Regions from separate parts of the Paucibacter sp. B51 genome, predicted to be linked through region 1. Evidence: predicted binding sites of a transcription regulator. Region 1 holds the regulator's gene; the other holds the start of a gene.
What was found. Region 1 encodes sigma-54, which starts transcription at its own class of promoters, with help from an activator protein. Its sites were predicted from a motif close to TGGCANGNAANCTGCTTT; they were not measured.
Positions count from the first base shown of each region.

Region 2: OOB33_RS16090 (nidogen-like domain-containing protein) is a predicted target of sigma-54. The motif match lies at 1,464-1,481, and genes of this name have one in related genera.

Region 1 covers NZ_JAPIVN010000001.1:1,340,274-1,347,697, forward strand. The annotation lists gene OOB33_RS05700 (pre-peptidase C-terminal domain-containing protein) at 1-69, shown strand, start outside; gene OOB33_RS05705 (SGNH/GDSL hydrolase family protein) at 132-1,145, opposite strand; gene OOB33_RS05710 (RNA polymerase factor sigma-54) at 1,384-2,913, opposite strand; gene lptB (LPS export ABC transporter ATP-binding protein) at 3,012-3,821, opposite strand; gene lptA (lipopolysaccharide transport periplasmic protein LptA) at 3,818-4,456, opposite strand; gene OOB33_RS05725 (thiol:disulfide interchange protein DsbA/DsbL) at 4,645-5,319, opposite strand; gene OOB33_RS05730 (thiol:disulfide interchange protein DsbA/DsbL) at 5,385-6,077, opposite strand; gene OOB33_RS05735 (SPOR domain-containing protein) at 6,139-6,888, opposite strand; gene argS (arginine--tRNA ligase) at 6,885-7,424, opposite strand, start outside.
Region 2 covers NZ_JAPIVN010000001.1:3,762,393-3,769,816, forward strand. The annotation lists gene OOB33_RS16080 (efflux RND transporter permease subunit) at 1-347, shown strand, start outside; gene OOB33_RS16085 (substrate-binding periplasmic protein) at 607-1,329, shown strand; gene OOB33_RS16090 (nidogen-like domain-containing protein) at 1,539-2,366, shown strand; gene OOB33_RS16095 (L-serine ammonia-lyase) at 2,447-3,838, opposite strand; gene gcvP (aminomethyl-transferring glycine dehydrogenase) at 3,987-6,881, opposite strand; gene gcvH (glycine cleavage system protein GcvH) at 7,026-7,403, opposite strand.

The DNA.
Region 1 (7,424 bases):
ACCTACTATCTGCTGCTCAATGCCTACGCCCCGGTCCACAACGCGCGCCTGCTGGCGACCTTGAGCTGAAGCCAGGCGGCGCTGGCCGCCAGCTTCGGGGCCGGTGCTCCAGGCGACCGGCCCTTGCCTTTTCAGCTGCGGCGCTGGCGACCGGCGCGCAGACCCAGGGCTGCCAGGCCCAGGCCCATCAGCAGCCAGGTCTGCGGTTCCGGCACGGCGGCCAGCATGCCCTGGCCGAGGTAGCTGTGGGTCAGCGTGGTCGGGTGGATGCGGTCCCAGTACATATAACTCTCGGGGCTGCTGCAGGTGCTGCCGTCGGGCTGGCCGACATAGCCGGTGAAGCAGGCTTGCGTGACATTGCTGAAGCCGTAGAGCGCCGCGTTGTCGACCAGGGTTTGCTGCGTGCCCAGGACGTCGAAATAGCGGATGTCAATGCCGGGCAGGGCCCGCAGCTGGCCGATGGCCTGATTCAGGCCAAAGTTGAAGCCCAGGGAGAGCTGGTGCAGCTGGCCCGAGAGGCCGGAGGACAGGCCGGCCGGTGTCTGGCCCAGGTCCGGCAGGCCTGGCATCAGGAAGTTGCGCGCACCCAGGCCGTAGAGGGTCTGCACCGCGCTGCTGAGGTTCTGGATGGCCGCTTGCGCCGTGGCCTGCGAGAAACCCAGGTACTGGAAATCATTGGCCCCGCCCCAGAGCACGTAAAGGGCCTGGCTGTCGGCGGCCGAGCCGGCCAGGCCGGACTGGAAGGCGCCCACTTGCGAGAGCATGCCGGTGTTTTGCAAGGCGGCTGGGGCACCTGCGGCCACCGCCGCGCCGTTGAGCCAGCCGGTTTGGGCACCGCCCCAGGCGTAATCCTGCAGGCTCACGCCCAGGCCTTGGGCGAGGTGCTCGACGGCCACCTGGCCGTTGGAAAAACGACCCTGGAAATAGTTGCCCGGCTGGGGCACGGCGCCGCTGGTGGCGCGGTAGAAATTGCCGTTGTCCGACAGGCTGTCGCCGAAGGCGATCACGCGGCTGTAGCTGGTGGCGGCACTGCTGCTTGTGGCCTGAGCCTGAGCTTGGGTGGGGGCGGCCCAGGCCAGGTTGGCGGCGAGTATCAGCAGCGCGGGCAGGCGTGCGCCGGCCGGGGAGCGGAGGGTGGTGTTCACGGCAGACCTTTCAAGTAACGATCCAAGTCAGCGGCATGATGGCATGTCTCGAAATGGGAATCACCTGAAATCGGTGTGCGTGTTCACGTTTGGGGGTGAACGGGTGAACGGGTGAACAGGTGAACAGGTGAACAGGTGAATGGTGAATGGTGAATGGTGAATGGTGAATGGTGAATCGTGGGGTGTGGTTCACCAGTTCACTGATTCACCCGTTCACTCAAGCTTCAAGCTTCAAGCTTCAAACCACCCGCCGCATCGTCGTCGTCCCGATGTGCATGCCTTCGCGGTATTTGGCGACGGTGCGGCGCGCGACCTGGATGCCTTGCTCTTCCAGCATGCTGGCCAGGGCGCTGTCGGACAGGGGTTTGGCCGGGTTCTCGGCGGCGATGAACTGCTTGATCAGCTCGCGCACGGCGGTGCTGGAGGCCTCGCCGCCAGCCTCGGTGGACAGGCCCGAGCCGAAGAAATACTTGAGCTCGAAGGTGCCGAAGGGCGTGGCCATGTACTTGGCCGTGGTCACGCGCGAGATGGTCGATTCGTGCAGGCCCAGCTCATCGGCGATCTCGCGCAGCACCAGGGGCTTCATGGCCACGGCGCCGTGGCTGAAGAAACCTTTTTGCCGCTCGACGATGGCGGTGGAGACGCGCAGGATGGTGTCGAAGCGCTGTTGGATGTTCTTGATGAACCAGCGTGCCTCCTGCAGCTGGCCGCCCAGGGCGCTGTTGCTGATGCCGCCGCGCGTCTGGCGCAGGGCGTTGGCGTAGAGCTCGTTGATGCGCAGCTTGGGCGCGACCTCGGGGTTGATGATGACGCGCAGCTCGCGGCCGACCTTGCGCACGATCACGTCCGGGATCACCGCCGGCGCCTGGCCGCGGGCAAAGCGCCGGCCGGGCTTGGGCTCCAGGGCCACGATCAGGGCTTGCGCTTCACGCAGCAAGGCATCGTCGGCGCCGGTCAGCAGCATCAGGCGGCGGCTGTCGCGCTTGGCCAGCAGGTCCAAGTGCTTTTTGCAGATCATGATGGCGATCACCTGCGGCGCGCTACGCGGCAGCTGGCGCAGCTGCAGCTCCAGGCATTCCGTCAGCTCGCGGGCACCGACGCCGGGCGGGTCCATGTGGTGCAGCCATTTGAGGGCGATGCGCAGGTGGTCGAGCAGCTCCTCGCGCTCGGCGGCGCTGTCCTCGTCACCGTCCGGCACCAGGGCCTCGGCGATGGCTTCCAGGCTGTCCTCGAGATAGCCGTCCTCGTTGAGCGAATCGATCAGCAGGCGCAGCGCCAGCTGGTCGGTATCGCTGAGGTGCATGCCGGCCATCTGCTGGACCAGATGCTCTTGCAGGCTGATCTCGGCCGATTCCTGGTCGCTGCGTTCGCCGTCTTCATCGTTGCTGCCCGAGCCGCTGCCGTTGTTGCTGGGCAGTTCGCGGATGCCGTCGAAATCGTCGCCCTCGGTGCCGTTCTCCCAGTCCTCGCGTTCGGTGCTGCCGAAGTCTTCGGCCTGCAGCTCGGGCGTGGCCTCGGCCTCGGCGCCGCCGCCCAGCTCACGGTCGGCGCCGCTGTCCTCGGCGGCGCTGGCCGGGCGCAGCTCGGGCAGCTCGGGCGTGGCGACGGAGAAGTCTTCTTCGGTTTCGAGCAGCGGGTTCTGCGCCAGCATCTGCTCGACTTCCTGATTCAGCTCCAGCGTGGACAGTTGCAGCAGGCGGATCGATTGCTGCAGCTGCGGCGTCAAGGCCAGATGCTGGCTCAGTCGAACCTGGAGTGACTGCTTCATGGCGCGGGCTCAGGGGCAGTCGTGAGATGCAGGAATCCCAGCATCAGCCCCGCGCGGGGCTGCCGTGGCAGCGGGCGTGTAGGCATCCATGGCCGGCTCTACATGCGGAAATGTTCGCCGAGATAGACCTTGCGCACATCGGCGTTGGCCACGATCTCGTCCGGCGTGCCCTCGGCCAGCACCGAGCCCTCGCTGATGATGTAGGCCCGGTCGCAGATGCCCAGGGTCTCGCGCACATTGTGGTCGGTGATCAGCACGCCGATCTGGCGCGCTTTCAGGAAACCGATGATGCGCTGGATCTCCAGCACCGCGATCGGGTCCACGCCGGCGAAGGGTTCGTCCAGCAGGATGAAGCGCGGTTGCGTGGCCAGGGCGCGGGCGATCTCGACGCGGCGGCGTTCGCCGCCCGAGAGCGCCGGCGCCGGGCTGTCGCGCAGCTTCTCGATGCTGAGGTCGTGCAGCAGCGCTTCCAGCAGCTCCTTGATGCGCGGCTCTTTCAGCGCGCGGCCCTGCTCGTCGCGCTGCAGCTCCAGCACGGCGCGGATGTTCTGTTCCACCGTGAGCTTGCGGAAGATCGAGGCCTCCTGCGGCAGATAGCTCAGTCCCAGGCGGGCGCGCTGGTGGATGGGCAGGTGCTCGACCGATTGGCCGTCGATGTGGATCTCGCCGGCGTCGGCGCGCACCAGGCCCACGATCATGTAGAAGCTGGTGGTCTTGCCGGCGCCGTTGGGGCCCAGCAGGCCGACCACCTCGCCGCTGTTGACGCCCAGATGCACGTTCTTGACCACGCGGCGCACGCCGTAGCTCTTGGCCAGGCCCTCGGCTTCCAGGCGGCTGCGCGGGCCGGATTCGAGGGCGGCCACGGGCGCGTGATGGGGGCTGGCGACGCTGCTGTTGCTGCTGCTCATGGCGCTTTGCGGGGGCTCAGGCTGGTGCTGGGCTTGAGTTGCACGCCGGAGGCCGCGGCCGCGGGTGCCGAGGCGGCCTCGGGCGCGCCGCCGCGCGGCATCATCACCACACGGACCCGGCCGCTCGGGTGGGGCGAGGTCTGGCCGCCCTCGAGGGTGAAGACCTCGCTGCGGTTGTCGAACAGGATGACTGCGCCGGTCACCTCGTCGGCCACCGTCGTGCCCTGCAGGCGGCGCACCACGGCATTGCCGATGAAGCGCACGGTGTCGCTGCGGGTGTCGTATTCGAGCTGGTCGGCCAGGCCTTCGATGGCCTCGCCCGGCACATCGCGCGCCTGGCGGAAGCTGACCTGCTTGCCGGTCTGGCCATTGGCATAGACCTGGTAGTAGCCGTCGCCGGTTTCGCGCACATCGAGCTTCTCGGCGCGCAGCACCAGGCTGCCCTTGCTCAGCACCACATCACCGTTGAATTCGGTGCGCTGCTTGGCGATCTCGACGCTGCCGCCGTTTTTGGAGCTGATGTTCAGCGGCTTGGCGCGGTCGCCTTTTTCCGCCCAGCCCGAAGTCGAGGCCCCGCCCAGCAGCAAGGCCGCCAGCAAGCCGGGCAAGACGGAAAAGCGCGGTGACAGCTTCATGGGCAGCAGCAGGAGGGATGGAGGAGGGGGCAGGCCGGGCAATCGAATCAAGCGAGCACGCGTTCGCCGCCCGTGAAGGCGGCACAAAACTTGCAGGCCATTCTAGTACGGGCCTGGGTCAGCCCGGAGCGCCCGCCGTGCGTGAAGCGTGAGCATCACGCCGCGGTGCGTCCGGTGCCATCCATTCATCAGGCCTTGCCGCCGCGCAGCTGTTGGATCAGCTGGTTGCTCAGGGCGAGGGCGGCCTGGTGGCCCACCGCGGCGCTCTGCCCCGGGCCAGCGGCCAGGCTGGGGCTGGTCAGGAAACGGCCGCCGATGCCCAGGGCTGGCACCGTCTCCGCACGGTAGGCAGCGGCCAGCTGGGCCGATTGCGCCATCCGGCTGTTGGCGGTGAAGGAGTTGAAGGCCGCCTTGAACTTGGCCTCTTCCAGGCCGAGGCTGACGGCGAATTGGGTGATGGCCTTCTCATCGCTGAGGTCCAGACGCTGGACATGGATGGCCTTGAACACGGATTCGTGGAAATCGCCCAGGCGGCCGAGACTTTCCAGCGCGAACATCAGGCGCTGGTGCAGCTTGTGCATGGCGCCCACACCCACATGGACCCGGCGGAAGCTCACATCGGCCGGCAACTGCTTGGCCCAGGCGCTGACATGAGGGTCGAAGGCGAAGCAGTGCTGGCAGGTGTAGAGGAAGAACTCGATCACCTCAATCTTGCCCGGTGTGCTCGGCAGCGGCTGAGCCAGGCGCAGATAGTGTTTGCCTTCCACCGGCGCCGCCCCCTGAGCCAGGCTCAGGGTCGGCAGGGCGGCCACGGCCAGCCCGAGGGTCGAAGAGAACTCACGGCGAGAGATCAAGGTCTTCATATCGGGGCGGGCGCTGGCGCGGTTCAGGGTTCAATGAGGTGAGGACAGCAGAACAGGAAGAACGATCAGGCCTTGCTGGCGCGGGCCAGCTGGATCAGGTGGTCGGCCACGGCCAGGGCGCGGCGGCCGTTGGCCTGCTCGTTGTCGCCACGCAGGCCGGCGATCGAGGGCGAGGTCAGGTAGCGGCCGCCAATGCCCAGGGCGGGCACGCCGTCGATGCGGTAGGCCTCGGACAGCTTGGTGCCCTGGCCGGCCTTGGTGACCACGCCGAAGGCGTTGTAGGCGTCCTTGAACTTGGCGCCGTCCACGCCCAGCTTCACCACCAGCTCGGTGATGCTCTTTTCGTCGTTGAGGTCCAAGCGCTCGACATGGAAGGCGTTGAAGATCTTGTCCTGCAGCTCCGCCGCCTTGCCCAGGGCTTCCAGGGCGTAGAACAGCTTCTGGTGCTGCTTGATCATGGCGTTGAAGCCCACGTGCACGCGGCGGAAGGCCACATCGGCCGGCAGCTGCTTGATCCAGGGCGCCAGCACCGGCTCGAAGGCATAGCAATGCGGGCAGCCGTACCAGAAGAACTCGACCACCTCGATCTTGCCCGGGGTGCTGCTCGGCAGGGCTTGCGACAGGGTTTGGTACTTGCCCGCGAAGGGGTCGGTCTGGGCCAGGGCCAGCTGCGGCGCAGCGGCCAGCGTGCCCAGGGCACCCAGGCTCAGAGGTGCGGACAAGAGGGCAGAAAACTCGCGACGTTTCATCATCTTCATCTTCTCGTTCATCTCGGTGGACAAAAGAGGCCTCGGCAGGCCCTGGGTGATGGACAGACGATCAGCGCTTGACGCCGACCAGATTGGCTTCGATGCCGGCGGCTTCGATCTTGCGCTGCATGCCCTCGGCTTCATCGCGGCTGTCGATGGGGCCGATGCGAACGCGGAACACGGTGCGCCCCGACTGTTCCTTTTCCATGACCTTGGCGCTGAAGCCCAGCAAGGCCAGGCGGGCGCGTTGCTGCTCGGCGTCCTCGTTCTTCACATAGGCGCCGGCCTGCACGAAGTAGAGGTTGGGGTCGGCCGCGGCTGCGGCGGCGCTGGCGGCAGCTGCCTTGGCCTCGGCCTTCTTGTCGGCCGGGGATTTGTCGGCGGCCTTCTCGGCAGCTTTCTCGGTGGCCTTGTCAGCAGGCTTGGTGGCCGGTGCTGCCGCTGTGGAGGCAGCTGGAGCGGGCGCAGGCGTTGTCACGGCGGCAGGGACGGCCGGAGCCACCACTGCAGGGGCGGGCGCCGGGGCGCCGCTGACCACGCCGCTGGCCACCTTGGCGCCGGCCTTGCCGGCCAGGGGGGCGTTGGGGTCCCAGTTCTTGTTGCGCTGGGCCTCGGCCGCATCCTGCTCGGCCGTGCGCTGGGGCACCTTGTCGATGAAGGGGATGGGCACCTTGGCGATGTAGAGCGCCACGCCCAATGCCACGGCCAGGCCCAGCAGCAAGCCGACAATCAGGCCGAGGACAAAACCGCCCCGTTGTTGCTTGCTCTTGTTGCCGTTTCTGCTGTTGTTGTTGCTGCTGCCAGATTGAGCCGTGCTCATGCCTTCTCCGTCGCTTCAGGGTTCGCTTCGCGGGACATCACCTCGGGTGCGCTGACCCCCAGAACCGCCAGGGCATTGCGCAGGACCTGGCGCGTGGCGGCCAGCAGGGCCACCCGGGCCGCGCTCAACTCGGGCGCCTGGTCCAGCACGCGCTCAGCCGCATAGTAGCTGTGATAGCTACCGGCCAAATCGCGCAGATAGAAAGCCACATCGTGTGGGGCCAGGCCGGCGGCCGCGCCGGACAGCATGGCCGGGTACTCGGCCAGCTTGAGCATCAGGGCCGCCTCGGTGGGCGCCGTCAGCAGGCTGAGGTCGGCCTGGGCCAGGGTGCTTTCGTCACCGCCGCGGGCCACCCAGTTGCGAATCACCGAGCAGATGCGGGCGTGCGCATACTGGACGTAGAACACCGGGTTCTCGTCGTTTTGCTTCAGCGCCAGGTCGACGTCAAAGATGAACTCGGTGTCGGCCTTGCGGCTGATGAGGAAGAAGCGCACGGCGTCGCGGCTGGTCCAGTCGATCAGGTCGCGCAGGGTGAC
Region 2 (7,424 bases), 2.4 Mb from region 1:
TGCTGATCGACTTTGCCAACCACGCCCGCAAGGGCGGGGCGAGCATTCCCGAGGCGCTGCTGGAGGCCGGCCTGGTGCGCATGCGCCCCATCATCATGACCACAGCGGCCATGGTCTTCGGCATGCTGCCCATGGCGATTGCCTTCAACCAGGGCGGTGAGGTGCAAGCCCCCATGGGCCGGGCCATCATCGGCGGCGTCATCACCTCGACCCTGCTGACCTTGGTGGTGGTTCCGGTGCTGTATTCCTACCTGGTGCGGGAGCGCAAGCCCAAGCCGGCCGCTCAGCAGGAGGCGATGCTGGCCGAGCTGCCAGCGCTTGGCGCCGGCGCCAGCGCCAGCGCTTGATGCCGCAGGCAGCCCCAGGTCTTTGACTCACGGCGGCGCCCTTCGGGGCGCCGTTTCTTTTTCTTGAGGGGCGTGTTCTCCTGTACGACAGGATCGCTCGCGTGAGTTCGGAACGATTTGCCCGTGCGCGCGGCGGGGCCGGCCGCAGCAAGGGGCTCAGGCTTGGCTATGCTGCGCAGCCATGTTCCCTCGTTTTGGTTTCTGGCGGCAGGCCTGCCGCCACACGGCGCGCCCTTGCCGATGGCTGCTCTGCCTGCTCATGGTCGCAATCGGCCCGACGCTGCCAGCGCAAGCCCAACAACGCCTGCTCAGCGAAGAGTTCGCTCCCATCAACTTCAGCGAGAACGGCGAGGCCAAGGGCTTGGCGGTCGAGGTGGTGCAGGAGATCCAGCGGCGCCTGAAGAAGGAATTGCCGATCGAGTTCCAACCCTGGGCGCGTGCCTACCGCGAGGTGCAACTGGGTGGCGAAACCGCCTTGTTCAGCATGGCACGCACGCCAGGGCGAGAGCGCCTCTTCAAGTGGGTGGGGCCGGTGGTCACCTTCTACAGCTCGATCTATGCGCCGGCCCGCGGTGGCCTGCGACTGCGCAGCATGGACGATGCCAAGCGGGCCAAGTCGGTGCTGGTGGTGCGTGACTGGTACACCTCGGAGGAGCTGAGCCAGCTGGGCTTTCGCAACCTGGTCAGCGTTGCCGATCCGCAGGCAGCCATCCGCATGCTCCTGGCCCAGCGGGCGGATTATTTCGCCACCGAACGTCTGTCCATGCCCAAGATCATGGCGCAGGCCGGCGTGCCCGAGGATGCGCTGGAGATCGTGTACAGCTATGCCAGCGCCGAAGGGTATATCGCCTTCTCGCGTGACACCCCTGACCGTGTCGTTCAAGCCTGGCAAAGGGCACTCGATGCCATGAAGCGCGACGGCAGCTTTGCCGCCATCTACAAGCGCTGGCTGCCTCAGGACAGCCCGCCAATCAAGCGCTAAGCCCGGTCTTGCAGTCTGTACCCGTGCCGCAGGTCATGGGTTTTTTGTATGCAGTTGTTACCACGTTGTCGGGTTTTCTGACAGCGTTACGTTCTGTTTCGTGCAAATTGCCGCGCCACAAGGACTTGGTGCGCTGGCATGAACCCTGCTTCACAAAGCAAGTTCGCCAATGGGCGAACTTTTGTTTTGGACACTTGTAGGGATACGAATTGAAGATCAAGACTCTGTTTTCCGCCGCACTGCTGGTCTCGGGACTGGTGGCAGCGAGCTCTTCGGCTCTGGCGGGCGCTGTGCATCACACCGACCTGTTCTCGGCCAACACCTTGCCGCGCAACGACGATGGCTCCACCGGCCTGGTCAACATCGGCTTCAACGTCAATTTCTTCGGCAGCCAGTTCACCCAGCTGTTCGTCAACAACAACGGCAACGTGACGTTTGATCGAGCCTTGGACACTTACACGCCCTTCGGCCTGCAGGGCACCAACCGCCAGATCCTGGCGGCCTTCTTTGCCGACGTGGACACCCGCAATACCCGCAGCGGCGTGACCCAGTACGGCACCGGCCTGCTGAACGGCCACAAGGTCTTCGGCGTGAACTGGCTGGACGTGGGCTACTTTGACACCCAGGCCAACAAGCTGAACACCTTCCAGCTCATCATCACCGACCGCTCGGACATCAATGCCGGTGACTTCGACTTCGAGTTCAATTACGACAAGATCCAGTGGGAGACTGGAGATGCTGCCAGCAGCGGCGGCAGCAACGGCCAAGGCGGCAATTCAGTGCGCGTCGGCTGGTCCAACGGCAACAGCAATTCCTTCGAGCTGCCCGGCTCGGCCGTCAACGGCGCGCTGCTGGATGGCGGCGCCCAGTCCCTGGTTGCCGGTTCGCTGAATTCCAACGTCGCCGGCCGCTACAGCTTCAGCGTGCGCAATGGCTCGGTGCAGCCGCCCTCGACCGTGCCGGAGCCGAGCTCTCTGCTGCTGGTGGGCCTGGCCCTGGCTGGCCTGGGTGCGGTTTCGCGCCGCCGTCGCGCTTGATGATCCTGCGAGCCCTGCTGGCTCCATGAAAAAAGGCGACCCGTGGGTCGCCTTTTTCGTGCCAGCGTGCGCGAACGGCGTCAGCACTCGACGATATTCACCGCCAGGCCACCGCGTGCGGTTTCCTTGTACTTGGTCATCATGTCGGCGCCGGTGTCGCGCATGGTCTTGATGACCTTGTCCAGGCTCACGAAGTGCGTGCCGTCGCCGCGCAAGGCCATGCGCGCGGCATTGATGGCCTTGACCGAGGCGATGGCGTTGCGCTCGATGCAGGGGATTTGCACCAGGCCGCCCACCGGGTCGCAGGTCAGGCCCAGGTGGTGTTCCATGCCGATCTCGGCCGCGTTCTCGACCTGCTCGGGCGTGCCGCCCATGACCTGGCACAGGGCCGCGGCGGCCATGGAGCAGGCCACGCCGACCTCGCCCTGGCAGCCGACCTCGGCGCCCGAGATCGAGGCGTTCTCCTTGTAGAGGATGCCGATGGCGGCGGCGGTCAGCAGGAAGTCGATCACGCCCTCGTCGTTGGCGTGGTGGACGAAGCGGCTGTAGTAATGCAGCACCGCCGGCACGATGCCGGCCGCGCCATTGGTCGGCGCTGTGACGACGCGGCCACCGGCGGCGTTTTCTTCATTGACGGCCAGGGCGTAGAGGTTGACCCAGTCCATCACCTGCAGCGGGTCGCGCAGGGCCGCCTCCGGGTTGGCAGTCAGGTCGCGGTGCAGCTGGGCGGCGCGGCGCTTGACCTTGAAACCACCGGGCAGGATGCCCTCGGTGCGGCAGCCGCGGCTGACGCAGTCCTGCATCACCTGCCAGATCTTCAGCAGGCCGGCGCGGGTCTCATCATCGCTGCGCCAGTGGCGCTCGTTGCGGCGCATGACTTCGGCGATGCTGATGCCGTGTTGCTTCGTCAGCGCCAGCAACTCGTCGCCGGTCTTGAAGGGGTAGGGCAGCACGGTGGCATCGGGGGCAATGACTTTTTGCTTGCTGCCGTCGGCCGCCACCTCGTCGCTGACGACAAAGCCGCCACCGACCGAGTAGTAGGTGCGCTGCTGGATTTCCACGCCTTCGGCATCAAAGGCCGAGAAGCGCATGCCGTTGGCATGGAAGGGCAGGCTCTGGCGCTTGAACAGCACCAGGTCCTTGGCCTCATTGAACTCGATCTCATGCTCGCCACCCAGGCGGATGCGGCCGCCGCTGCGGATGGCGTCGAGGTAAGCCGGCACCTGCTCGACATCGACCGTGTCCGGCTCATGGCCGGCCAGGCCCAGCAGCACGGCCTTGTCGCTGCCGTGGCCCTTGCCGGTGGCGCCCAGCGAGCCGTACATCTGCGAGACCACGCGTGCCGTGCGCTCGAGCTGGCCTTCGTGGCGCAGGCGTTGCACAAACATGCGTGCCGCACGCATGGGGCCCACGGTGTGTGAGCTGGATGGGCCGATGCCGATCTTGAAGAGGTCGAAGACTGAAACGGCCATGGGGCCTCCAAGCGTTGGTGTGAGATTCGAGCGCGGCCTGATGAATCAGGCCGGCCTTGTGACAAAAAAGCCGGCTGGCGTCGATGGTGAGAGGTCCATCAGACAGCAAGCCGGCTCTGGCAGGGCGGTGCCGAGCGTCCTGGGACGCTCAGGCGTAGTCGCTCATCGGCGGGCAGGAGCAGCTGAGATTGCGATCCCCGTAGACGTTGTCCACGCGGCCCACCGGCACCCAGTACTTCTGGCGGCGCAGCGAGGCCACCGGGTAGGCGGCTTCTTCGCGGCTGTAGCCATGGGTCCACTCGGCGGCCAGCAGGCTCTCTGCCGTGTGCGGGGCATTGACCAGCGGGTTGTCTTCTGCCGTCCAGCTGCCGTCAGCGACCTTGGCGATCTCGGCGCGGATGGCCAGCATGGCGTCGCAGAAGCGGTCCAGCTCGAACTTGGATTCGCTCTCGGTCGGCTCGACCATCAGGGTGCCGGCCACCGGGAAGGACAGGGTGGGCGCATGGAAGCCGTAGTCGATCAAGCGCTTGGCCACGTCTTCAGCGCCGACACCGGTTGCGTCCTTCAGCGGGCGGATGTCCAAGATGCACTCGTGGGCCACGCCGCCGCCCTTGATGCCCTCGATATTGCCGCTGAAGTGGATGTCGTAGGCATCGGCCAGGCGTGCGGCCACATAGTTGGCCGAGAGGATGGCCACTTCGGTCGCAGCCTGCAGGCCCTCGGCAGCCATCATGCGGCAGTACATCCAGCTGATGGGCAGCACGGCGGCATTGCCCAGCGGTGCGGCGGACACGGCGCCGATGGCGGTCTTGCTGTCGTAGCCGGCCGAACGGTGGGTGGGCAGGAAAGGCACCAGATCGGCCACCACGCAGACCGGGCCGACGCCCGGGCCGCCACCGCCGTGCGGGATGCAGAAGGTCTTGTGCAGGTTCAGGTGCGAGACATCGCCGCCGAACTCGCCCGGTGCGGCCACACCGACCAGGGCGTTCATGTTCGCGCCGTCCACATAGACACGGCCACCGTGGCTGCGCACCAGGGCGCAGATTTCCTTGACCTGGGTGTCGAACACACCGTAGGTCGAGGGGTAGGTGATCATGATGGCGGCCAGGTTGGCGCTGTGCTGCTCGCACTTGGCCTTGAGGTCGGCCAGGTCGATATTGCCTTCCTTGTCGCACTTGGTCACCACGACCTGCATGCCCACCATCTGGGCCGAGGCCGGGTTGGTGCCGTGGGCCGATTCGGGGATCAGGCAGATCTTGCGATGGCCTTCATTGCGCGACTCATGCCAGGCCTTGATGGCCAGCAGACCGGCGTACTCGCCTTGCGAGCCGGCATTGGGCTGCAGGCTGATGCCGGCGTAGCCGGTGGCTTGGCACAGCCAGGCGGTCAGCTGTTCGTTCAGCTGGGCATAACCCTGCAGCTGATCGTGCGGGGCAAATGGGTGCACGCCGGCGAACTCGGGCCAGGTGATGGGGATCATCTCGGCCGTGGCGTTCAGCTTCATCGTGCAGGAGCCCAGCGGGATCATGCTGCGGTCCAGCGCCAGGTCCTTGTCCGACAGGCCGCGCAGATAGCGCAGCATTTCGGTTTCGGAGTGGTAGCGGTTGAACACCGGGTGGCTCAGGTAGGCGCTGGTGCGCTGCAGCTCGGCCGGGATCAGGCTGGCGATGCCCTTGTCGAACGCGCTCAGGTCCGGCAGGGCCTTGCCATCAGCAAACACGGCCAGCACGGCGGCCAGGTCGGCGCGGGTGGTGGTCTCGTCGAGCGACAGGCTCAGGGCCTCGGCGCTGGCGCGGCGGAAGTTCATGCCGGCGGCCACGGCGCGGGCCTGGATGGCCGCGGTCTGCGCACCGGTCTGCACATGCAGGGTGTCGAATGCGCTGGCGTTGCCGATTGCAAAGCCCAGGCTCTTCAGGCCTTCGGCCAGCACGGCGGTGAAGGAGGCCACGCGCTGGGCGATGCGCTTCAGGCCTTGCGGGCCGTGGTACACGGCGTACATGCTGGCCACCACGGCCGGCAGCACTTGAGCGGTACAGATGTTGGAGGTGGCCTTCTCACGGCGGATGTGCTGCTCGCGGGTCTGCAGGGCCAGACGGTAGGCCGGCTTGCCGTGGGCGTCGATGGAGACACCGACCAGGCGGCCGGGCAGGCTGCGCTTGTACTCGTCCTTGCAGGCCATGTAGGCCGCGTGCGGGCCGCCATTGCCCATGGGCATGCCGAAGCGCTGGGTCGTGCCCACGGCGATGTCGGCGCCTTGTTCGGCGGGGGCCTTGATCAGGGTCAGGGCCAGCAGGTCGGCGGCGGCGATCAGCAGCGCACCTTGGGCATGGACCGCGTCGGCGGCGGCTTGCAGGCTGCGCACATCGCCGTTCACGCCGGGGTATTGCAGCAGGGCGGCGAAGCACTCGCTCTTGCCAGCCTCAGCAGCCGGGCCCACCACCACGTTGAAGCCCAGGGGCTCGGCACGGGTGCGCACCACTTCCAGGGTTTGCGGCAGCACGTCGTCGGCGACGAAGAAGGTCTGGCTCTTGCTCTTGCCCACGCGGGCGGCCAGGGTCATGGCTTCGGCGGCGGCGGTGGCTTCGTCCAGCATGGACGCGTTGGCAATGGCCATGCCGGTCAGGTCGGTCACCATGGTCTGGAAGTTGACCAGGGCCTCCATGCGGCCTTGCGAGATTTCAGCCTGGTAGGGCGTGTAGGCGGTGTACCAGGCGGGGTTCTCGAGGATGTTGCGCAAGATGACGCCCGGGGTCAGGGTGTCGTAGTAGCCCTGGCCGATATAGCTCTTGAGCACCTTGTTCTTGCCCGCCAGCGCCTTCAGCTCGGCCAGGGCCTGGGCTTCGGTCGCAGCAGCTGGCAGGTCCATGCCCACCGAGCGCTTGATGCTGGCGGGCACCACGGCTTCGATCAGGGCGCGGCGCGAGGCCGCACCGATTACCGACAACATGCCGGCTTCGTCAGCGGCATCGGGGCCGATGTGGCGGGCTTGGAATTCGGTGGCGTTCTCGAGCACCGACAGGGGCTGCAGGGCGGACATCAACATGGCAAATCCTTGGGGCCTGGCGCCGCTTGTGGCGGCCTCAGGCTTTTTGTGTTCGGGAGAGCCTGCCACATCAAGGCGCAAGGACTGCGCTGTGTGGCAGGGGGTGCCGCGGCCTCACTCACGGAGTCGCCGCGGCCGGCTCGATCAGCTGTTCTTGACCAGCTCGTCGTAGGCGGTGCTGTCCATCAGGCCGTCCAGTTCGGCCGGCTTGCTCAACTTGACCTTGAAGAACCAGCCGGTCTTCAGCGGGTCGCTGTTGGCGAGCGACGGGTCGTCACGCAGGGTTTCGTTCACTTCTGTGATCTCGCCGGCGACCGGCATGTAAACGTCGGCGGCGGCCTTGACCGACTCCACCACGCCCGCCACTTCCTTGGCTTCGAAGCTGCTGCCCACGGCCGGCAGGTCCACGAACACCACATCGCCCAGGGCGTCTTGTGCGTGCACGGTGATGCCCACGGTGACGATGCCGTCGGCTTCGATCTGGACCCACTCGTGGTCAGGCGTGTACTTGATGTTGCTCATGCGGTGCTCCGTTGCTTTCGG